DNA from 2 places in the Paenibacillus sp. GCM10027630 genome. Region 2 is predicted to be linked to the other one. Evidence: riboswitches for the same ligand, from Rfam matches in the RefSeq annotation. Region 2 holds a riboswitch; the other holds the start of a gene.

Region 1 (12,319 bases), on a different contig from region 2:
TCAGCATGCGGAGGAATATAGACAGACTCCGATGGTGGGGACCTACCTTCGTTGGGTCCGTTTTATAGGCATTGCAGCATCCTTGTTTCTGCTGCCGCTGTGGTTTCTGCTAGTGACCTCGCCTGAACTGAAGCCTGCCGGGCTTGAGTTTATAGGGCCGCAAAAGCAAGCTAATCTGCCGTTGCTGCTGCAGTTTTTAATCGCAGAGGTCGGCACCGATCTGATGAGGATGGCAGCAGTTCACACACCTTCTCCTTTAGCGACCGCAATGGGATTAGTGGCGGCGATATTGGTTGGGGACGTTGCCGTAAAAACGGGGCTGTTCGTCAATGAGGTCATCTTATATTTAGCTGTAGCGGCTGTAGGTACCTTTGCAACTCCGAGCTATGAGATGAGTCTTGCCAACCGCTTGACCAGAATGATACTGCTTATAGCGACGGCAGCTTTTAAAGTGCCTGGTTTTGTCATAGTTTCTTCGGTATGGTTAATTTATCTTACTGCCAAAAGGTCCTATAATGCGCCCTATATGTGGCCGTTTATACCGTTTAACGGTAAAGCATTGACTGAAATCTTGTTAAGAAGACCTTTTTTAACAGCTAAAACAAGAATGAGCTTGACAAAAACATCAGATAGCACACGGAATCCCAAAGCATAACGCGCATTACATATTGTCAGCATATACTTCATTATGGTACCTTAGAAGAAATGTTTACAGGAGAGGGAAGCTGACTATGTACCTGCATGGAACAAGTAAAATAAATGATGAGGGTCACCTGCAAATCGGTGGCTGTGATGCAACAGAATTGGTTCAACAATTTGGAACACCTTTGTATGTAATGGATGAAGCATTGATTCGTCAAAGATGCCGTGAATTTGTAGATGCTTTCCGTGCCTCCGGTCTTAAGTTTCAGGTCGCTTATGCAAGCAAAGCATTTTGCGTTATGGCGATGTGCCGCATTGTAGAGGAAGAAGGATTGTCGCTTGATGTTGTGTCCGATGGCGAGCTGTATACGGCTTTGCAAGCTGGTTTTCCCGCAGAGCGGATTCATTTTCATGGCAACAATAAGACTCCGTATGAAATTGCAATGGCCATTGACGCACAGATTGGCTGCTTTGTTGTAGACAATCAGGTAGAGCTGCATATGCTGAACGCTATTGCGGCTGAGAAACGTCAGAAGGTCAATGTGTTATTCCGCATAACACCGGGGGTAGAAGCGCATACCCATGAGTATATATCCACGGGGCAGAACGACTCCAAGTTCGGCTTCGATTTAGACAATGGATCGGCTTATCAGGCGGTTCAAGAAGTGCTGCAGCTTTCGAATATCCAATTGCTGGGCGTTCATTCTCATATCGGATCCCAAATATTTGAGGTGGAAGGTTTCCAATTGGCTGTTGATAAAGTTATCGGTTTCGCCGCCAAGGTACGTGATGAGCTTGGATTTATTTTCTCCGTTATTAATTTAGGAGGGGGCTTCGGAATTCGGTATGTGGATGGGGACACTCCACTTCCAGTTGCAAGCTATGTTCAGGCTATCACGGAGTCGATTAAAACCAACTTCAATAAATACGATTATCCTACACCTGAGATCTGGATTGAGCCAGGCCGTAGTATTGTAGGCGATTCGGGTACAACGCTTTATACGGTTGGTACCTACAAGGATATCCCGGGTATCCGTAAATATGTAGCTGTTGACGGCGGGATGACGGATAACCCTCGTCCAGCTCTTTACGATTCGCGTTATGAGGCGACACTTGCGAATCGGGCGAATGATCCGATTGAAGAAGTAGTCTCTATAGCAGGCAAATGCTGCGAGAGCGGCGATATGCTGATCTGGGATGTAGAGCTGCCAAAAGTGAATACAGGAGATATTCTAGCTGTAGCCTGCACAGGTGCTTATAACTATTCAATGGCCAGCAACTACAACCGTATCCGCAGACCGGCGGTCTTGTTCGTTAAGGATGGCGAAGCTGATATTGTTGTGAAGCGTGAATCTTATAATGATATCGTAGGGAATGATCTTGTTCCTTCCCGGATGAAACAGGTTTCCAAGACGGTTTAACTCGAAAAAGAAGCGGCAGAACGTCGGTTCCGGTCATGTACTGGCTGCCGACGTTCGTTTTTCTGCTAAAATTTGTGCAGACCGGGCATATATAGTACAATAAAACACATTGAATAATAAAGGAGTGTTATATACATAATGGCAAAGCAAGCACATGTTAAACTAGCTAATGGCGGCGAGGTCGTCATTGATTTATTCGAAAAGGATGCTCCGAACACTGTAGCTAATTTCGAGAAATTAGCTAATGAAGGGTTTTACGATGGTTTGGTATTTCACCGTGTAATTCCTGGTTTTGTAGCGCAAGGAGGATGCCCTTCCGGAACAGGAACAGGTGGTCCTGGTTACCAAATCAACTGTGAGATCAATCCTAACAAGCATGAACGCGGTTCTTTGGCAATGGCGCATGCGGGACGCAACACTGGAGGCAGCCAATTCTATATCGCTTATCAGCCTCAGCCTCACTTGGATGGTCAACATACCGTTTTTGGTAAAGTTGTATCCGGTATGGAGCTTGTTGATGCTTTCAAAGGCAGAGACAAAATGGAATCCGTTAAAATTGTTGAAGTGTAAACTCGAACTTTAATCTAAATCGCTACATAAGTCAAAAGGCCGAATTCCTTGGATTACAAGGGAATTCGGCCTTTTGTGCCAGTTTGGAGTAAACGAAGCTTACCCTTTGGTAAGGTAGAGATATGGACTCGAACGTATGGAAGCCATTAGATTGCGATGAGCACACGGGTCTTCGATCCGGTGCGTATAGCCAACTCTATATAGAATATAGGGAAAGTCTCTCACTAACGGGGGTGGAGATTCATCATAGCTATGTCTTTGGAGCTATTTAATATGATTCCAGCTCTAACGGAACGTCGATACTCTATAGGTTAAGAATCCAGCCCATTTCATGAAGTAGCGGAACTAAGATGCGTTATTCCGACTTTTATAGACGAAAGGGCCCTATTTTAAACAAATAAGAGATCCTTACGGCTCTAACGGAACGTCGATACTCTATAGGTTGAGAATCCAGCCCATTTCATGAAGTAGCGGAACTAAGATGCATTATTCCGACTTTTATAGACGAATGGGCACTATTTTAAACAAATAAGAGATCCTAGTTCCGTTTCACTCGAATAATACGTTAAAACAATGAAATAGCGCACCTCACTTCCGTCTAAGCGAGTGATTGGCAGCTCTATAGCGGCGGGATGAGGATACGACACCGCTTTAGCTTTGAAGGTACATCGGGAGAGGATACGACACCGCTTTAGCTTTGAATGTACATCGGGAGAGGATACGACACCGCTTTAATTTGAATGCACATCGAGAATACTACAAAGGGGACAGGGCTAACGTACTCAATCATCAGAAGAGTTCCTTTTTATACTTGGATCGGGGTACGAGCTATGTACTCTAAAGCTCCTGAACGGAACTGAGAGTTCCTTTATTCAAGCTGTCATCTCCAATTTAAGACACGATAGCGGAAGTCGGGATTCCGTTATTTGGAGCGAATGAGGAATAATATGACCAAAACAGAGAGATAACGGAAGCGGTTGTTACGTTATTTCTCTGTTTTTTGTGTTTTCCATGCCATAGCGGAATGATTACTTCCGCTAATGCTTGGACTCATTATGGAAGAAGTAGTAATAACAAGAGGCTTATTTGTTGGAATAAAGTGGAATGTCAGAAGTGGGACAAGCATAGGATGGTATTAGTTATATCCAAGACGGATACTTGAACGATTGAACGAGCAGTTCGAGTGCAGCATTATTGTCATGGGTATAATTAACTACCTGGAGGTGCAGAAGCCCATGAAAAACCGTTTTATTCACGGCTTATTAGTCCTGATATTATTCATTTCATTTCCTTCGCTTACATTTGCTAATTCTCCGGCGAGTTCTTCGAATGAATCTTCTGTTCCAAGTAACTCCGCGAAGCAGAAGAAGACGTACGAAGTTAAATTTCCAAGCTTTAAAATTATGATCAACAACATACATTTGAATAATGGAATATTGAGATACCCTGTTTTAATATATGAAGGTGTAACTTATTTCCCGATGACATGGGGATTTACACAAGCCCTTGGGTTAGATGTGCGTTGGGATTCCGAGAAAGGCTTCGCTATTAATAAAAGCAATCAAGCGCCCAAAAAGCTTACCAATGAAGTGGCCATCATATCGGCTAGACATTTGTATGCCAAACTGCCGGACTTCTCAATTCGTGTGAACAACAATGAAATTGATAATGACAAAGAGGAATACCCGATTTTAGTTTTTAACGACGTCACTTATTTTCCAATGACCTGGCGATTTGCTGTAGAGGAACTGGGGTTGAAAATAAGTCTAGAAAACAATAAATTTAGTATATCCAAATAAATAAATATATTAACTAATTAAAAGTGAGGATAATTTCCTTGCTTTTTTTTTGAGTTAATGATAATATTTCTAATCAATTGGGGTATTTTGAATATTCAGATACCTATAGCAAGATGATTTCCTTCGGGGCGGGGTGAAATTCCCCACCGGCGGTGATATGAAGCGTTTAATCGCGCTTTGTTCAGTCCGTGACCCGTTCTGCAGCTTATTGCGAGCAGCAGACGGTGGACTTGGTGAAATTCCAAGACCGACAGTATAGTCTGGATGGGAGAAGGAAAACGGGAACGGTTTTATTTTGTCATGGCTTCTATTGACCAGCCTTGGTATTTCTATTAACAGTCTCAACGACTGTTTACTTTGTGCTGTCATTATTTTTTAGCTATGCTAAATGGCCTATTCGTTCTGCGTTTTTACGTATGCCTATCAAACACAAGCCCCTTTTCTCAGGAAAAGTGGGCTTTTTTGTTGCAAAAAAGTGTACAAAGCGACCGTGACATTGAAATTCGGGGGAGGGAGTTGAATTTTGCAGCTTTTGAATGATGAATATTACATGCGGTTAGCCATACAGCTTGCAGCAGGCGCAACAGGTCAAACCGGCATAAACCCGGTAGTCGGCTGCGTGCTGGTGAAAGAAGGCCGCATCATTGGAATGGGAGCTCATCTGAAACGTGGAACTCCCCATGCTGAAATTCATGCTCTACAGATGGCTGGGGCGGAAGCAGAGGGCAGCACGGCCTACGTCACATTGGAGCCCTGCAGCCACCATGGCCAAACGCCGCCATGCAGCGATCGGTTGATTCAGGAAAAGGTTAAACGGGTAGTCGTCGGCTGCAGCGATCCCAATCCTCTGGTAGCGGGAACAGGCATTGCCAAGCTCAGAAATCATGGTATTCAAGTGGATGTTGGCTTGCTGGAGACTGAAGCCCAACAGTTGAACGAAGCCTTCAACAAGTTCATTATGACGCGTCGGCCATTTGTAACGTTGAAAACGGCCAGCACACTGGATGGCAAGATCGCTTCGCGCACAGGTGATAGTAAATGGATTACGAATGCGGAATCCAGAAGCTATGTGCATACATTGCGCCACCGGCATCAAGCGATTATGGTCGGGATTGGAACGGTGCTAAGTGATGATCCGATGTTAACGACCCGGTTGGATGTACCTGGCTTGCACCCGATTCGCGTGATAGTAGATTCAGGCTTGCGTCTGCCGCTGAATGCCAAAGTTGTCGTGGACCGCTCGATTGAAACCATTGTGCTTACTACAGAGGAAGCAGCGGCAACCAAACGGGATGAGCTGGAAGCTGCCGGTGTGACCGTTTTGGCTTGTGGGGCAGGACCAAGGGTTGATCTGGCCAAAGCAATGGAATTGCTGGGAGAAAGAGAAATTTCATCTATTTTACTTGAAGGCGGTGGACAGCTCAATGGGTCCATGCTGGAACTTGGCCTGATTGATAAGATGCTGATGTTCTTTGCACCCAAAATTATCGGTGGCGGCAATCAAGCTCCTGATAATTTTCAATTCTCGGGTTTCGAATCCATGAAGGATGCCATCCAACTGGAGCGGACTCAGGTGCAGCAGTTTGGAGAAGATATTTGTATTGCCGGTTATCCGCTTTACAGGAACGAGGTGTAGGGATGTTTACAGGTATTATTGAAGAGATCGGCACCATGCGCAGGATAACGAAGCAGGGACAAGCGATGGTTTTGACGGTCGGGGCGAAACGGATATTGGAGGATGTACATCTGGGCGACAGCATATCGGTGAATGGTGTTTGTTTAACCGTTATCCAGTTCGATGAAGCTTCAATAACAGTCGACGTGATGCCGGAAACATTCCGCAGAACAACGCTCCAAAAGCTTCATGTAGGCGATCGAGTCAATTTGGAGCGCGCGATGGCTTCGGGGGGCCGTTTTGGCGGTCACATCGTTCAAGGGCATGTTGATTCTACAGGGATCATTACAGGCCGTGTCCCGGAGGAGAACGCTGTTGTGTTTCAAATTGAGCCGGAGGACACAGAAGTACTTAGATATATGATTCCACATGGCTCCATTACAATAGACGGGATTAGCTTGACATTAGTGCAAGTAACGGAGCAGCGGTTCACGGTATCGATAATACCTCATACTTTGGCACAAACGGTTTTACAGAGGAAGCAGCCAGGAGATCAAGTTAATCTTGAGGCAGATGTTCTCGGTAAATATATTGAAAAGCTGTTGAATTCCCGCGGCGGTAGCGGACCGGTAAAAAAGCAAAGCACTTTAACCGAAGCTTTTCTGGCGGACAATGGATTTATTTAATCGAATAGAGAGTAAAAGAGATAAGGAAAGGCAGGGAGTGGAAATGACGGAACCTATCCAATTTCATACGATTGAAGAAGCCATTTATGATTTGATCCTGGGTAAAATTATCATCGTTGTCGATGATGAGGATCGCGAGAATGAAGGGGACTTTATCGCATTAGCGGATAAAGCAACTCCGGAGGTCATTAACTTTATGATCAAGGAAGGTCGTGGACTTGTCTGCGTACCCATTACGGAGGAACGTGCCCAGGAGCTGGAGCTTCCCCCGATGGTGGCTAGAAACACGGATTATCACGGCACCGCGTTTACAGTTTCCGTGGATCACAGTGATACGACAACTGGCATCTCCGCATCGGAGCGTTCCATGACTGTTAAAGCTTTGATCGATCCATCTACGAAGGCTCATAATTTTCGGCGTCCCGGTCACATATTTCCATTGATCGCCAAAAAAGGCGGTGTGCTGCGGAGAACCGGGCATACGGAGGCTGCGGTAGATCTGGCCCGGATGTGCGGCTCATACCCGGCTGCTGTTATTTGCGAGGTCATTAAAGAGGACGGGGAAATGGCTCGTGTTCCTGAGCTGCTTGAGTTCAGCCGCAAGCATGAGATGAAAATCATTACGATTCGGGATCTTATTCAATACCGCAATCTGAAAGAAAAACTAATTCAGCGTGAGGTTGAAGTAAAGCTTCCCACGGATTACGGTGACTATAATGCGGTAGCTTACACGAACGCATTGGATTCTAAAGAGCATGTTGCATTGGTCAAAGGCAAAATTGACGGTTCGGTTCCTACGCTGGTTCGGGTACATTCCGAATGCTTGACCGGTGATGTATTTCATTCCCATCGTTGTGACTGTGGGCCACAATTAAATGCAGCGCTGAAGCAGATTGACGAAGCGGGTTCAGGTGTGCTGCTATACATGCGGCAAGAGGGTCGCGGTATCGGCTTGATTAACAAATTGAAGGCTTACGTGCTTCAGGAACAAGGTTTAGACACGGTTGACGCGAATATTAAGCTGGGCTTTGCCCCTGATTTGCGGGAATACGGTATTGGCGCTCAAATTCTAAAAGATTTAGGAGTTTCCCAAATCCGTCTGCTTACCAACAATCCGCGGAAGATTAAAGGGTTGGAGGGTTATGGTTTAGAAGTGGTGGAGCGTGTTCCCATTCAGATGGAAGAAAACGAGTCCAACTCCAATTACTTGCATACGAAGCAAGAAAAATTAGGCCATTTGCTTGATTTTCAAATATAAAAAATCGGAAGGATGTTGAACAAACATGGCAAAAGTATACGAGGGACATTTAATATCAGTAGGACTGAAATACGGAATCGTTGTTGGAAGATTTAATGAATTCATCACCAGCAAGCTGCTGGGCGGGGCTTTGGACGCGTTGAAGCGTCACGGAGCTACTGAGGATGAGGTAGAAGTGGCTTGGGTTCCCGGCGCATTTGAAATCGCGCTAATAGCACAAAAAATGGCTGAAAGCGGCAAATATGATGCAGTCATCACATTAGGTGCCGTAATTCGTGGTTCAACACCACATTTCGATTATGTATGCAGTGAAGCAGCAAAAGGGGTGGCAGCTATCAATTTAAAGACTGGCGTTCCTACTATTTTTGGAGTGTTGACTACAGATTCCATCGAGCAAGCGGTAGAGCGAGCAGGCACTAAGGCCGGTAATAAGGGCTGGGAAGCAGCTGTAACTGCAATTGAAATGGCAAATTTGACAAAACAACTATCTTAATTTAGCTTTTTCCTATAAAATCAGTATAATAGAGTAAACTACACATGCTGAGTTTCCTTATGGAAGCTCAGCATTGCTTGCGAAAGAACCATTTATTATGTATGCCAAATATATTTAAATAATTATTGCTTACGAAGATAGCTTTCATCAGGAAAGCTTTTAGGGGGAAAATCTAGTTGGATAAAGTTACATACAAACTGGATATGTTTGAGGGCCCCCTCGATTTGCTGCTGCATCTTATAGATAAATCTGAGGTAGACATATATAACATCCCTATCAAGGAAATTACAGATCAATATATGGCATATATAGGAGATATGCAGGAGCTGGAGCTTGAAGTAACGAGTGAATTTCTTGTTATGGCAGCAACGCTTTTGTCTATTAAAAGCAAGATGTTATTGCCGAAGCCGCCTATTATTGAGTTTGATTATGATGATGATTATATGCTCGATGAGGACTATGATCCGCGAGCTGAGCTCGTGGCCAAGCTGATTGAGTATCGTAAATATAAAGCGATAGCCGACCATTTAAGAGATAAAGAGCTGGAGCGAAGCCTCATCTATACCCGTGAGCCTGAGGATTTGACCCCTTACATCCCTCATATAATTGAGAATCCGGTCAAGGGCCTGAATGTTGCAGATTTGGTTTATGCTTTTCAAAAGGCACTTCGGAGAATGACAAGCCGGAACATGATTGCCAAAATCCGCAAGGATGAGATATCTGTTAAGGATCGGATGAAGGAAGTTGTGTTATGGCTTGAGCAAGCTGGCGGCAAGCTGCTGTTCTCTAAATTAATTGATGAGGACATGTCCCGTGAAGGGATTGTTACGACATTTTTAGCGCTGCTTGAATTGATGAAGATAAAGGCTGTTGTATGCTACCAGCATCGATTATTTGAGGAAATTGTGATTCAGGCAAGAGAGGATGGGACAGCAAATGGATTCACGGCAGATGAAATCAGTTATTGAGGGCCTTCTGTTTGTAGCGGGTGATGAAGGTCTCGATGTCAAACATTTAGCCGAGGTGCTTGAGCAAAATACTGATTTCATCAGGGGGCTTGTATTGGATCTGAAAGCTGATTTGCGCCGCGGTAAGCGAGGGCTGCAAATCGTGGAGCTTGCAGGAACTTTTCAATTAACAACCTTGCCGGCACATGCTCCTTTTTTTGAGCGGCTAGCGTATTCCCCATCCCGCACTTCATTATCGCAGGCAGCGTTAGAGACATTGGCAATTGTTGCTTATAAGCAGCCTATCACCAGAGTAGAAATTGAGGAAATCCGAGGGGTTAAAGCCGATCGTGCCTTGCAGACGCTGGTGGCCAAAGATTTAATTCATGAGGTGGATCGCGCAGATGCTCCAGGCCGTCCTATTCTTTATGGGACAACTAAATCATTTCTCGATTATTTTGCTTTGGCCAGTATTGCAGAGCTCCCGGAATCATCGCTATTCCATAATGAAGATAATTTAGAGGAAGAAACCAGACTTTTATTCGATAAGCTCGGAAGTGAGGACACTACACAAATTACCTTCGAGGATGTATCTGACACGGAATAAACAGGCATACAACAGGTATAAACAGGCAGAACGGCCTGATTGTAACAGCGAATGTTTTGCCAATACAGGGCTATACTAACTCCTAAATGAGAAGAAGCAGCGCTTCTTGCGTTGGGAGTTTTTCTTTTTCCTATTGAAGGCTGCGGGAGTGGAGGGTTAATCATGGTTTGGCCCTGGATGGCAGGAGTAGCTGTTGTATTATTAGTCATGTTAATTTCAAGTAATGTGAAGTTTAGTCTTACATTGATGCGAAAAAAAGATGATGATGAAATTGTTTTCGATGTTCGAGCTGTATTTGGCTTAGTGAAGAAACGAATCACAGTCCCTGTTATTGTTTTTAAAGGCTTTTCTGAAGGAGTAGGTGTCAAGGCGGAATACGTGGATAAGGCCCAGGAGCATGTAGTTTCCAATACAGAGAAAAAAATTACAAAAAAAACAATTAAAGAAGCTTTTGATGCAATGCGCGATCTTCTGAGTCATTGCTTTCAATTTCACCAGTGGCTTCTAAATACATTGGGACATATTCATTGTACACGAGTAGTTTGGAAAACGTCCGTGGGAGTTGGCGATGCTGCTGAAACTGCATTAACGACAGGCATGGTATGGGGATTAAAAACTTCTCTGCTCGGATTTGTGTTTCGGTTCATTAAACTGGATACCCGACCGGAACTTATGGTTGAACCAAAATTCAACGAGGTGAAGTTTTCAACTGAGGTACTGTGCCTGGCCCGTATTCGATTGTATTACATTATGTTGGCCGGATTTCATTTGCTCGTTCGGATTATAAAGGTCAAGGATGGATGGAGAACATGGCAGCGTGTACTGTTTAAGGCATAAGTCAGAGCTCTAGCCGGATCGTGCAATGTGATTTTTTGACAACAGGAATTCGAGAATATGCCGCATCCTTGCAGGGAATTCTAACAAATGCTTAAAAGAACTTTTTTATAAAAAGATGAAGGAGGACGATATGACGATGACAGAACATCCGATACAAGGGTTAATGAAGACGGCCATGGAAAACATCAAAGAGATGGTGGACGTTAACACAATTGTAGGTGACCCTGTGGAAACCCCTGACGGAAGTGTAATTATGCCGATATCGAAGGTAGGCTTTGGATTTGCGGCTGGAGGTAGTGAATTTAGCGCTGAGGAAAACAGTACGAGCCACAATGACGCGGCAAACGCCAAAGTATCTCTCCCATTTGGTGGAGGTAGCGGAGGTGGGGTATCGATTACTCCGATCGCATTCCTCGTGGTAAGTAAATTAGGTGTCAAAATTGTACCGCTTGATAATCAGACACATCTGCTGGAGCGCTTGATCGATTCTGCGCCGACTGTAGTTGACAGGATTCAGAGCATGATGAAAGGCAATACAGCCAATGGGATGACTGCCGGTACAGGAACAAGCAATGGGACATCCGTAACTAATAATATCGAAAATCAGAACTTTATCGTCTAGCTTAAAGCTTTTGTATCATAATATAAAACAAAATTATGGCCCTGCGAGGAACTAAGTTCTTTGGCGGGGTTCTTTTTGTTTGGACATAACTGTTGTAGATAAGCATATATATGTACAAGATATAGGTCTGCAAGTCGTTGCTTGCGAAGTAAACTTTGCTCGAGCCAAAGTTCTTAGGAGGATCCAGATGAAAAGAATGGTTATGCTGTTAATTGCTTTGACGCTGCTTAGTTCTGTAATTTATTTGCCTGTAAGCGTACAAGCTGCTCCCTCAATTTCTACACATGCAGAAGCCGCGGCCTTGATAGATGTGCGTTCCGGGAGATTGCTGTACAGCAGTCAGGGTGATAAATCCATGCGTATTGCCAGCTTAACTAAAATCATGACGGCGATCGTTGCAATCGAGCATGGCAATCTATCGAGTACCGCTACTATAAGTAAAAATGCATTTGGCAAAGAAGGCTCCTCTATTTATTTGAAATTGAATGAAGAAATGAGCCTGCAGCATCTGCTTTATGGAATGATGCTCCGCTCAGGCAACGATGCAGCAACTGCGATTGCAGAGCATGTGGGAGGCACATTGGATGGATTTGTCTATCTGATGAATGAGAAGGCCAGAATGATCGGCATGGAACATTCCAGCTTTAAAAACCCTTCAGGTCTGGATCAGGAAAACCACTATTCCACTGCAAACGATATGGCCAAGCTGACAGCCTACGCATTGCGAAATCCGGTATTTCAAGAGATCGTGAAGACGAAGGTGAAAAAAGCACCTAATCCCAATGAAGCCTGGGATTACACATGGTTGAATAAAAATAAGAT
Region 2 (12,319 bases):
CCGACAGGTGTTTATTATGCGGATAAATGGGGAAACGGCACGGAATTTATCAATGGTGATTATGCTTATTGGCACGCTGCTCCAAGTCCTGATGGAAGATGGATCGTTGCTGATACACATGAACAGCCTACAAAAATTGTGCTGATAGATTTACAGGATAAATCCTCCAAGCTGCTGTGCGAACAGCCGATGTGGTGGAGTCATCCGGGGCATCCTCATCCTGCGTTTAGTCCTGACAGCCGTAAAGTAACCTACACATTTGCTGATGAAGATAATCATTTATGGATAGGCATTATAGAGATTTAAGTGTTCTGTGCATGAAGAGGAAAAGGAGCAAATGCATCAATGAAAATAATGGATGATCAACGACGGCAGCTGTACAACGAGGATGGCCAGCAGCCTGCTTCTGCTGATCCGTTGTCGGGTGAAGGCTATAAGCCTGTCGTACACATGATTGGCAATGGGCATCTGGATCCGGTATGGCTGTGGCAATGGCAGGAGGGCTATGCGGAAACAAAAGCGACATTCCGTTCGGCTCTGGATCGGATGAACGAGTTCCCGGAGTTCATATTCACGTGCGCTGGCGCCGCTAGCTATAAATGGATAGAAGAAAATGACCCGAGCATGTTTGCAGAAATAAAAAAGCGAATTGCCGAAGGGCGCTGGGTAGTTGTTGGGGGCTGGTGGGTTCAGCCCGATTGCAACATTCCTTCCGGGGAATCCTTCGCCCGGCATTCTCTCTACGGTCAACGTTATTTCCTGCAGCGGTTTGGTTTGACCGCCAAGGTCGGGTATAACGTTGATTCATTCGGCCACCATGCGATGCTGCCGCAAATTTTGAAGCTGAGCGGTATGGATTATTACGTATTCATGCGTCCGGAGAAACACGAGAAGAGTATACCTGCGAGCCTGTTCTGGTGGGAGAGTGCTGACGGCAGCCGGGTAATGGCCTATCGGATTCCCGAAGGATACTTCACTCACCAATTCGAAACGTCGGAACCGAAAATACATGCCGTGAATAAGATAGCTGAGGAACAACACACGGATCAAATGTGCTTTTACGGCGTTGGCAACCATGGCGGCGGTCCGACGATTGCTAATTTACAGGAAATTCGTGCGGTACGAGAGAAGGCAGGACAGGAAGCCATCGTGTTGAGCTCGCCTAATGCTTATTTTGAACGGATGGAGGCATATGCTCCTTCTCTGCCTGTGGTGGCGGACGAACTGCAGCATCATGCCAGCGGCTGCTATTCGACGCATTCCGAGACGAAGGCGAGTAACCGTAAGTCCGAGCATAGGCTGCTGACAGCGGAGAAGCTGTCTGCGGCAGCCCATTGCTTGCTAGATCTTCCCTACGACGCGGCGCAATTCAGGATGGCCTGGGAATGTGTCATGTTCAATCAATTCCATGATATTATGGGAGGCTGCAGCATCAGGGAAGCTTACACTGATGCACGTGAATCGTATGGATATGCGCTCCATATCGGAGCAGTCTCCATGAACGCAGCGATGCAAAAAATTTCATGGTCCATCGATACGATGCGTCCGGGAATTTCATCTCTGGATAAAAATAAGGATCGGACGCTGTGGGAGCAAGCCGATCAAGGTATTCCGGTTGTCGTATTCAACCCGTTATCCTGGGAAGTAACGGCTCCTGTAGCGGTGACACAGCAGATGAAAGGGATAACCGATGAAGCGGGCATTCCCGTTGAGATCCAACTTGTTCGTTCTTCTAAAACGAATGGCGGGGATAAATACGACACTTTGTTTATGGGTAAAATCCCGGCAATGGGCTATCGAGTCTATTGGATATACCGTCACAAGTCGTTTGACCTCCCAATACCGGTTACAACGGCTTCAGCTTCATTTACTGAAACGGTTCATACGGATTCGTTAAGGGTCACTTCCTCCTCAATTGAAAATGATTGGGTCAGATTGGAGATCGAACCGCATACCGGGTATGTGAAAAGCTTGTTTGATAAACGCAGCGGCGTTGAAATGATAGACGGCCGGGGAGCGGTACCGATCGTTATCGATGAGCATGACTGTGACACTTGGGGGCATGGCAAGCTGGAGTTCCGCAATGAGATCGGCCGATTTACGGACGCTGAGGTGAAGCTGATCGAATCAGGTCCAGTACGTGCAACGCTGCGAGTAACAAGCCGCTATGGGCAGTCGTTGTTACGTCAGGATTATACCCTGTATAAGGACAGTGCTGATGTTTCAGTGAGGGTGAAGCTGGATTGGCATGAAAAGCACAAGATGCTGAAGCTGTCATTCCCGGTGCGTGTTGATGAACCCAAAGCGACTTATGAAATCCCCTACGGTTATTTGGAACGTCCAGTGAATGGAGAAGAGGAGCCGGGCCAGCAATGGGTTGATTTAACGGGGATTGTACATGGAAGCTGCACGGATGCGGCCTCATCCGACAATCATACATATGGACTATCCTTATTGAACAATAGCAAATACAGCTTTGACGTAAAAGGCAATGATTTGCGCATGACGCTTGTGCGGAGTGCGATATTCGCAGATCATTACGGAAAACGAGACGATATGTGTGAATATATGGATCAAGGTGTGCAGGAGTTTGCCTATACGCTTGTCCCTCATGCAGGTTTTTGGCAGGAGGCCGGGATTGTCCGTAAAGCTTATGAGCTTAACGTTCCGCTGGTTCATATTGTAGAAACCTACCACAAAGGGAGTTTGCCGCTCAGCTATTGTGGAGTCCATTTATCATCGAAGCAAGTCGTAGTCACCGCTTTCAAAAGGGCTGAGGATGGGGACGGATACATTTTGCGCTGCTACGAGACAAGTGGAATTGAGACGGAGACGGCAGTGGACATTCCGATGCTGAGTCGGACATGGACCGCACAGTTTGGGCGATGCGAAATCAAAACCTTTAAAATCCCGGATCATGCGGAGCTTCCTATTGTGGAGACAAATCTGCTTGAATTGTAAGGAACTATGGCCCTGACTGGACTCGCTTAAAAGGGGCTGTCCCAAAAGACATTTTGAGACAACTCCTCCACCTTTTTATCCTGAATAGATGGTTGTAAAAGAGCTCTCAATTCCACTTTAATAGTTGAAGGCTCTTTTGCACATTCTGGTGTATTCAGTGACGCATAAGATGAGGTTGCTTTCCAACACGTGCTAATCGCGGGTATCGGGTATCGGGTTCGTGGTTCATGGCTCATGGCTCGTGGCTCGTGGCTCGTGGTCCATGGTTCGGGGTTCGGTTACGGCATTGCATGGCAGTCTGGCGCACTCCGTGCAATTATCAGGAAAATGTCAAGTTAGTTACTCCGAAAATAGCGTTCCAAGCCTTATAGCTGGAATTTCTCATGCTAATTCTACGTATTTTAGCTGATATCCAGCATATCCCCTCTATTAGAGTTAGTTTTTCCAGTTAGATTGATTTAAGGTGATATCCACGCTGGATTAGCGTGAGGATTTCCATCTATTTCTTTTCTTTCCGCAGCGGCCCCGACAAATCATGGCCTCCTCTAGATTGAAAGCAGCCTTTGAACATCGCTTCTTGCCCCATCACTTAAGCAACATCCAAAAAGCGGCCGAACTCATTTTTGGATTTTTGAACCCCACTCTGATGGGAATTTCCCTACAAAAAAGACGCTTCCATTTCCGCTTCCATAGTGGTTTTGGAGGCGTATTTGATCATAATTTGGGGCTGATTCATTCATTGATACTTTTTTGGGACAGCCTCTTTTTGCTTTGAGGCATAGCTATTCAAGATGCATTTTTATATCTCCCTGTTTTTTTGTATAATAAGGAAATACCGCTTGATGCGATGACAAAAAGAAACCAAAGACAGGAATGATCGTATGAGTACTCAAAGAACTGTGACTATCTATCAATACCCCCAATGCGGGACTTGCAGGAATGCGATGAAATCGCTCAAGCAAAAAGATGTGGAGATGGAAACCATCCATATTTTCGATAATCCTCCGGACAGCGGAAAGCTTAAGCAATTGATTCAACATAGCGGTCTGGACATTAAAAAATGGTTTAATACGTCGGGTGAAGTTTACAAGGAAATGAAGCTGAAGGATAAGCTTTCACAGATGACAGAGGAGCAACAGATTGAACTGCTGGCCTCGAATGGCCGACTTATTAAACGTCCGGTTGTTACCGATGGAACCAAAGTAACTGTAGGCTATAAAGAAGAACAGTACGAGCAAGTGTGGGGCGTGTAGTCCCATAATTGAAGGAGCGTGAACGCTGTTGCAGCAAAGAAAAGCGAATAAAAAAAATCCGCTATGGTTTATCGGTGCGGCAGGGGTGTTTATCCTTACTCAGGGCAAGCTTTTGTTGACCCTTTTGAAATTCGGGAAATTCGGCGGCGTGTTTCTTTCTATGCTGATTTCCATAGGTGCTTATGCGATTATTTTTCCATGGAGCTTTTCGATTGGATTTGTATTGCTCATACTGGTACATGAATTAGGTCATGTTGTAGCGGCCAAGCAGAAGGGATTGCCCGTATCTGCACCTATGTTTATTCCATTCCTTGGAGCCTTTATTAATATGAAGCGCCATCCGAGAGATGCCGTTACAGAAGCTTATATAGCAATAGGAGGGCCTGTTCTAGGTACTGTCGGCGCACTTGCCGTGTTTGGAGCGGCTTATTATTTCAATAGTCCATTGCTGTATAGCTTGGCACTAGCAGGTTTTATGATTAATTTGTTTAATCTCATTCCGATCCATCCGCTTGATGGTGGCCGTATTGTTACTGCGGTCTCAAGGTGGCTATGGCTGGTAGGATTAATCGGCGGGTTAGTTCTAATTATTTACAATTTCAGCATCATTCTTTTTATCATTTGGGTAATGTTTGCATACAATCTCTATACAAAATATGTAAAGTATCGTAAAAACGGCGGAGAAAAACGTGCTATGGCTGCAAGTTTTTTGATTCCGGCAGAGCCATTAATAGCGCAGGGTTATTTAATTCCCGGTGAAGAGCATAAAAGGGATCTGGATTTTGTCACGTATTCTGATCTTGAAGGGCAGCAGTATGTATATGTTATCTGGGAGGGCTTAGACTTTACAGGAACGATACCGCTTATGCAGCAAGCTTTAATCCGCAAAGTGCATGTGACAAGACTCGAACGTATACAAAAGGAAGACGGACTGCATCTGATGTTACATTGTCAGGTGGACTACGATCCTTTCGATAATGACAAATACTTTGAGGTTCCGAATGCTTCACGATGGAAATATGGAATTGCGTATTTTGCACTTGCGGGCTTTTTGTTTGCCATGATGTCTCTGGTTCATAAGGTCGGGAATATATAAACCCTGCATCATTAATTTATCCCAACACTCATTTTAACTAAAAGAGGTTATGATTCTATGGAACGTTTTCAATCCAAGCGGCTCTCCTTAATGGGTTCCGCTATTTTTTCTGAAATGGCTGGATGGAAGGAAGAGGTGCGCAGCAGAGGAATCGACGTTATCGATCTGGGTATAGGCAGCCCTGACCGTCCTCCTTCTGAGCGGGTCATGCAAGAAATGGAACAGGCTGTTCGCAAGCCTCAAGTGTATGGCTACCCCACCTCGGAAGGCAGCCCGGCTTTTCGTAACGCAGTTGCGCGTTGGTACCAGCATCGGTTTCAAGTAATGCTTGATCCGGAGCATGAAATTGTTACGCTCATGGGCTCCCAGGACGGACTGGCTCATCTGGCTATGGCTATTACCGATCCGGGAGACACGGTGATGGTTCCGGATCCCGGCTATCCCATCTATGGAGCGAGCTTGGTTCTAGCCGGAGTAACCCCTTATTTCATACCGTTAAGAGAAGAAAACGACTTTTTGCCTAAGCTGGAAGCCATACCTCAGCAAATTGCACAAGAAGCCAAATTTATTTTATTGAATTATCCAAGCAACCCGTTATCGGCTGTAGCTTCCTATGAGTTTTTTGAAGCATTGGTGAGCTATGCCAGAAAGTATGATCTATTGATCGTACACGACTTGGCTTATTCTGAAATGGCATTTGACGGTTTTCGTCCTATGAGCATTTTGGAGGTCGATGGCGCTAAAGAGGTTGCTGTCGAATTTCATTCCTTGTCGAAGAGCTTTAACATGGCTGGCTGCCGGATAGCCTTCATGGTCGGACAGCCGGATGTTGTAAAAGCGCTGCGCGTATTAAAGTCTAATATTGATTATGGCGTCTTTTTGGCAGTGCAGGAGGCGGGTATTGCCGCATTAGAGGAAGATATGGAGAAGGGTGAATCCGTATCCGGGCTGTACGAGCTCAGACGTGATATTGTAATTGAAGGTCTTGCAGCGGCAGGATGGTCTATTCCTCGGCCGAAAGCTACGATGTTCATTTGGGCACCTATCCCTGAAGGTTGGACATCTCGACAAATTTCCCGGGAAATTTTGTATAAAGCAGGAGTTGTGGTAATCCCTGGTGATGCTTTCGGTCAAGAAGGCGAAGGTTATGTGCGTATAGCGCTGGTTCAAGAGGAGGACGTGCTGCGTGAAGCGGTGCGGCGCATAGCCGTGTTTCTCCAGACAGCAAATTCACAATAGTAAGCAATGAAAGAAATCCGTCCTGAGTTGGGACGGATTTCTTTACGTTTATAGGATTTATATGTTCCGGGGCTCCCCGCAAAGTATCTGAATCAACTTCGAAGCAAGACCCTACTTTGTGGGGAATTTTTTGTTGAACCGGGTAAGATGATCTGAAACGAGCATGGGGCGGTTTAACAATCCTTTGAATAATGCTGCTGAAATAGTAAATACTACCTCTGATTCCATAGCAAGGATTGGAGGATTTCGTATGCGAAAAAAAGTGATAGCGAGTATATTTCTAGGACTCTATCTTTTAATTCAAGCTCCGATAATGCAATTGAATGTAGCTGCCTCAGCACCGTCAGTTAACGTAGAAGAAGAGAACTACATTGAGTCAAAAGCATACCGATCGGGAAGGGGAAGCTACCGCTCACCGGCAGGCGGATACACCGGCGGTACCCGCAGTGGGGCTACTCCCGGAAGCAACACGGGTCAAACCACACGTACGCCTGGAGTCAATGAGCCAGCCAATCGAGCGCCTGGCACTTCTACAGGGAGGTTCGGGAGCTTTTTCGGAGGATTGGCCGCAGGTACATTGCTCGGCAGCATATTGAATCCATTCGGCTTTGGCGGTTTTGGAGGAGCAGGTATGGGTGGGGGTTTTTCGCTGATAGGCCTATTGTTTTGGGCTGTTATTATTTATATGGCGTACCGAGTGCTGCGCAGGCTGTTTGGAGGTACACGGTAATAGGGGCACAATGAACACAAAACAGAGAGATAACGGAAGCAGGTGCTTCGTTATCTCTCTATTTTGTGTGCTTTTCATGCCGTAGCGGAATGATTATTTCCGCTAATGCTCACATCCATCCCTCCTGCGCGTCAATAAATTTTGCTGCTCCTCATTTAATCCAGATGTCACAAAATTGCACTTCTTTCTGTCATCAAATTGCAATTCAAAGTTCTGGGAAAACATGCTAAGATAAATCCAAGTCATTATTTTATAGGAGGAATTATCTTATGTCGGTTAAAGTAAAAGTAGCGATAATCGGGTGTGGGGGCATTGCGAACGGCAAACATTTGCCTGCTCTGTCTAAGCTCGATCATGTTGAGATTGTCGCTTTTTGTGATATTATCGTGGAGAAGGCTCAACAGGCTGCTGAGAAATACGGTGTCGCTGGAGCTAAGGTCTACGAAAGCTATGAAGAGCTATTAAACGACAGCTCTATCGATATCGTACATGTGTGTACCCCGAATGATTCCCATGCTGAGATCTCCATTGCAGCTTTGGAAGCAGACAAGCATGTTATGTGCGAAAAGCCGATGGCCAAGACAGCTGCAGACGCACGCCGTATGGTAGAAGCCGCAAAAAGAACGGGTAAGAAGCTGACCGTTGGTTACAATAACCGTTTCCGTTCCGACAGCCAATACTTGAAAAAGGTTTGCGAGGAAGGCGACTTGGGCGAAATTTATTTTGCCAAAGCTCATGCGATTCGCCGTCGTGCAGTCCCGACTTGGGGTGTGTTTTTGGATGAGGAGAAGCAAGGCGGTGGTCCGCTTATCGATATCGGTACACATGCGCTTGATTTGACTCTGTGGGTAATGAATAATTATGAACCGAAGGCTGTTCTTGGAACAACTTTTCATAAGCTGTCGCAGAAAGAAAACGCTGCCAATGCATGGGGCTCTTGGGATCCGAAGAAATTCACTGTAGAGGATTCAGCTTTTGGCATGATCACTATGAAAAATGGGGCTACCATTATTTTGGAGTCTAGCTGGGCTTTGAATACGTTGGATGTGAAGGAAGCAAAGTGTACGCTGAGCGGTACCGAGGGCGGAGCCGATATGGAGGAAGGCTTGCGGATCAATGGTGAAAAGCACAGCCGTTTATATAAAAATCAAGTCCAGTTGGATGCTAAAGGCGTCGATTTCTATGATGGAAAACAAGAAAACATGCAGGATACGGAAATTCGCCTTTGGATCGATGCAGTATTGAACGATAAGCAGCCTATCGTAACTCCGGAGCAAGCTTGCGTTGTATCAGAAATTCTTGAAGCGATTTATGAATCTGCGAAGACCGGCAAAGCCGTTTACTTCGATTAAAGCAGAAAGCGGAGGAACCAAACTTATGATTAGAGTTGCGATGCTGAGCTTTTGGCATGTTCATGCCAAGGATTACGCCCGTCAGGCAATTGAACATCCGGATACAGAGATTGTTGCCCTGTGGGACGAACTTCCTGAACGAGGCCGTAAGGAATCGGAAGCACGTGGCATCCCGTTTTATGAAAATTTGAACGAGCTGCTTGCGCAATCTGATATTGATGCGGTTATTGTAGATACGCCAACTAATATTCATAGGGATGTCATTATAGCTGCGGCCAAAGCAGGTAAACATATTTTCACTGAAAAAGTTGTCGCGACAACAATTAAAGAATGCAATGAAATCATCGCAGCTGTTGAAGCGGCGGGAGTTAAGCTGACGGTTTCGCTGCCCCGGTTAAACTTTAATTACACATTGGCCATACAGGATATAATTAGCAAGGGTTTGATGGGTGAGCTGACATTAGTTCGTACCCGTCTATCTCATAATGGCGCTCTTCCTTCGGAACGAGGGCCAGAGGGATGGCTGCCAACCCATTTCTACAACAAAGAGCAATGCGGCGGCGGAGCAATGATCGATTTGGGCTGCCATCCTATGTATTTGGCACGTTTGTTCTTGGGCCTTCCGGAGAGTGTAACAGCGAATTACGGCTATGTGACTGGTAAAGAAGTCGAGGATAACGCTATATCGGTCCTTCGTTATTCGAACGGTGCCTTGGCTGTTATTGAAGCCGGATTTGTAAATCCTTTTTCTCCTTTTGTTATTGAAGTGCATGGAACCGAAGGAAGCTTGCTCTACTCGACCCATGATAACAAGCTGCTGGTCCGTAGCTCCAAGTTTGGCGAGGATGCGAATAGAGAGTGGCAGGCTCAGGAGCTGCCGGAAGAGCGTGAGTCTGCATTCCACCAGTGGGTCGCCCATATTCAGAATGGGACGGTTGCGTCTGAAAATATCCAATATGCGTTGGATTTGACCCGATTAATGGAAGCTTCGAATGCGTCGGCTCAATCGGGAGCAGCGTTCAAACTAAGCGACTTAGCGGAATAGTTATGCAACAATAAGAAGATGGGGATGCTGTCTTGTAGACCTTGCTATTATTGCGGGTTAACAGGCGGCTTTTTCCATTTTATATGAGCTATAACAGGAGGTGCTCAACCTATGGACAATCATGGCCGCGCCACTCCCAAGCCTTATACTTTTGAATTAATGCTGGACCAGCCTTATGCCCTTGACCGACTTGATGTTGAGTTCCGTTGGGGCAATTACGGTATTCGTATGCTCAGATATCACCATACAAGCTTTGCTCCGGGACGAACGGTTTCCTTTCATAAGCATTCTGAGTTTGAGTTTCATTTCATCCCACGTGGAAAAGGAAAAGTCATTCTAGGCGATACCCCTTACGCGCTGCAGGAAGGCATGCTGTACCTTACCGGGCCTAATGTGATCCATTATCAGGAAGCGGATGCCAATGAAGCTATGGATGAGCTTTGCTTGCACATTGATATTGTGAAGCTGCATGACAATGGAGGCGAGCAGGAGTCGGGTATGTCCAATTGGGTAAGCAAATGGGAAATTGCTGAGGCGCATGCATGCGTACAGCAGCTGCAGCAGCTGCCCTTGAAGCCTGCCATGGACCAGTATCGGGCGATGGAATGCTTTTTGACCGCTTACCGCGCGTGGTATGAGAATCAGCCGGGCTTATTTACTGTTATTAAGCAATCGATTATTCAAATATTGCTGCGCACGACTAGAGCTTATGCTTCAGTTCCTCAACCGGACCTGCCCTCTCGGGATATGAAGCATTACCGCTACAAGCTGGTGGAGCAGTTCATTAAGGATAACTATATGGAGCCGTTGACATTGGACACTATAGCCGAACGTGTGCAGATCAGTCCGCGTCAATTGCAGCGCATTTTCCGTGACCATACGGGTGGTACATTCAGTGAGTATATCGAGCAGGTGCGCTTGTCACATATTTGCAATGAGCTGAGCAAAAATGATTTGACAATTGATCAGATTGCCTTTAAGAACGGCTTCTCAAGCGCTAACTATTTGCACTATGTATTCAAAAGGAAGTTTGGGATGACTCCGGCTCAGTATCGGATGCAGCATGTGCGTAATTAGGTCGGCCTGACGAAATAAATTGCAAAACAGATCTTGTTGTGCACAGAGTCCTGTGGTAAAATGCAATCTAATTGAATACGGACCTTCGGGGCAGGGTGAAATTCCCGACCGGCGGTGATGGTTCTTCCGAACCTAAGCCCGCGACTCGTTGATTGCCTATGTGGTAGTTAGCGACTGATTTGGTGTAACTCCAAAGCCGACGGTATAGTCCGGATGGGAGAAGGTCAAAAGCAGGCATGGTACCAGGAACGTTTTGTAAAAAAACGACTTGGCTCCAAGTCTCTTTATGTGCGCCCCGTTATCGAATCTGATAGCGGGGTGTCTTCTTTCGAAACGTCCTATTCAAAAAAACGAAGAAATGGCTTAAAAAGCAGGCTTCTTCGCAAATTTGTAGGAGGTTATTGAAAATGGAAAAAAGTATTTTGATTCATCCGTCTGGACAGCTTGAGCGTACTGGCATCAGTACGAGGAGCGGAATATGGTACGTGGCGCTCGGTGCTGCGCTCTGGGGGATTGATCCCCTGTTTCGTATTCTGCTGCTAAAGCATTTAACCTCTTCCCAGATCGTATTGTTCGAACATCTGCTGCTGCTTGTGTATGCAGTGCCGATTCTATGGCTGCACCGCAAGGAGTTACGAGGGTTGGCAATTCGTCATGTGCTTGCTCTATTGTTTATTTCCTGGGGCGGTTCAGCAATTGCTACCATCATGTTTACCTCAGCATTTGCTTATGGGAACCCCAATGCAGTACTGCTGCTTCAGAAGCTGCAGCCTTTATTTGCAATAATTATGGCAAGGTTGATATTGAAAGAAAGGCTTCCGGCCTTATTTCCTTTACTGCTGCTAATGGCGCTTGGCGGTACTTACCTGCTTACATTCGGCTTCGCGGCTCCGGTCGGAAGTATGTCCGAATTTGCTGCGGCAAGCGGGCTGCTGTCTATAGGGGCAGCTGCTTTATGGGGTGGATCGACCGTAATGGGGCGTGTATTGCTAAATAAAATGCAGTTCGAAACAGTCACGGCACTCAGATTTACTTGCGCACTTCCACTACTATTTGCAACAACCTGGTTGGAAGGCGATAAGCTGCAATTGCCAGTCGGTGCAACGGATTGGTTTGCTTTATCCGGCAATCTGCTCCTCCAAGCCGCTCTTCCCGGACTGCTTAGTTTACTGCTGTACTACCGTGGATTGTCAGGGACCAAAGCGTCCTTTGCTACACTCGCCGAGCTGCTGTTTCCTGCAGTAGGGGTATTAATTAATTGGCTTGTTTTTCAACAAACCGTGACTTTTGTGCAAATCATAGGTTTCCTGCTTATCTGGTTCATGTTATTCAATCTGTCAAGGCAGCGCTGATCTACAAGTTACAAGTTACAAGGCAAGAAGTTACAAGACAAGTTACAAATTACAAGTTACAAGTTACAATTACAAGTTAGAGAAGCAAAAAGACTTCACACTAAGAAGCATGTACAAATCCCGGGGGAATGTTGCGGTGTTGCATGCCGGTCGATCGTACCGCATGTGCAAAATATGTTGAAAGAGGCCGTGCTGCCGCACGGCCTCTTTTCAA

The links. Region 2 has a riboswitch for FMN ahead of ACFQ0C_RS13610 (DMT family transporter). Riboswitches for the same ligand answer to the same signal wherever they lie in the genome.
Region 1: linked by a shared signal. The riboswitch ahead of ribD (bifunctional diaminohydroxyphosphoribosylaminopyrimidine deaminase/5-amino-6-(5-phosphoribosylamino)uracil reductase RibD) and the one ahead of ACFQ0C_RS13610 (DMT family transporter) in region 2 are both predicted to bind FMN.

What each region holds. Positions count from the first base shown of each region.
Region 1 is NZ_JBHTGY010000058.1:95,273-107,591, reverse strand. Features, by position in the region: gene ACFQ0C_RS29560 (spore germination protein) at 1-655, shown strand, start outside; gene lysA (diaminopimelate decarboxylase) at 732-2,063, shown strand; gene ACFQ0C_RS29550 (peptidylprolyl isomerase) at 2,202-2,633, shown strand; gene ACFQ0C_RS29545 (stalk domain-containing protein) at 3,869-4,432, shown strand; FMN riboswitch at 4,548-4,712, shown strand; gene ribD (bifunctional diaminohydroxyphosphoribosylaminopyrimidine deaminase/5-amino-6-(5-phosphoribosylamino)uracil reductase RibD) at 4,956-6,068, shown strand; gene ribE (riboflavin synthase) at 6,071-6,733, shown strand; gene ACFQ0C_RS29530 (bifunctional 3,4-dihydroxy-2-butanone-4-phosphate synthase/GTP cyclohydrolase II) at 6,777-7,991, shown strand; gene ribH (6,7-dimethyl-8-ribityllumazine synthase) at 8,017-8,484, shown strand; gene ACFQ0C_RS29520 (segregation and condensation protein A) at 8,688-9,452, shown strand; gene scpB (SMC-Scp complex subunit ScpB) at 9,421-10,038, shown strand; gene ACFQ0C_RS29510 (DUF2953 domain-containing protein) at 10,201-10,875, shown strand; gene ytfJ (GerW family sporulation protein) at 11,012-11,497, shown strand; gene ACFQ0C_RS29500 (D-alanyl-D-alanine carboxypeptidase family protein) at 11,685-12,319, shown strand, end outside.
Region 2 is NZ_JBHTGY010000030.1:77,833-90,151, reverse strand. Features, by position in the region: gene ACFQ0C_RS13655 (hypothetical protein) at 1-306, shown strand, start outside; gene ACFQ0C_RS13650 (alpha-mannosidase) at 346-2,961, shown strand; gene ACFQ0C_RS13645 (arsenate reductase family protein) at 3,843-4,214, shown strand; gene ACFQ0C_RS13640 (site-2 protease family protein) at 4,240-5,310, shown strand; gene ACFQ0C_RS13635 (aminotransferase class I/II-fold pyridoxal phosphate-dependent enzyme) at 5,368-6,549, shown strand; gene ACFQ0C_RS13630 (hypothetical protein) at 6,800-7,279, shown strand; gene ACFQ0C_RS13625 (Gfo/Idh/MocA family protein) at 7,549-8,631, shown strand; gene ACFQ0C_RS13620 (Gfo/Idh/MocA family protein) at 8,657-9,676, shown strand; gene ACFQ0C_RS13615 (AraC family transcriptional regulator) at 9,788-10,753, shown strand; FMN riboswitch at 10,831-10,982, shown strand; gene ACFQ0C_RS13610 (DMT family transporter) at 11,161-12,105, shown strand.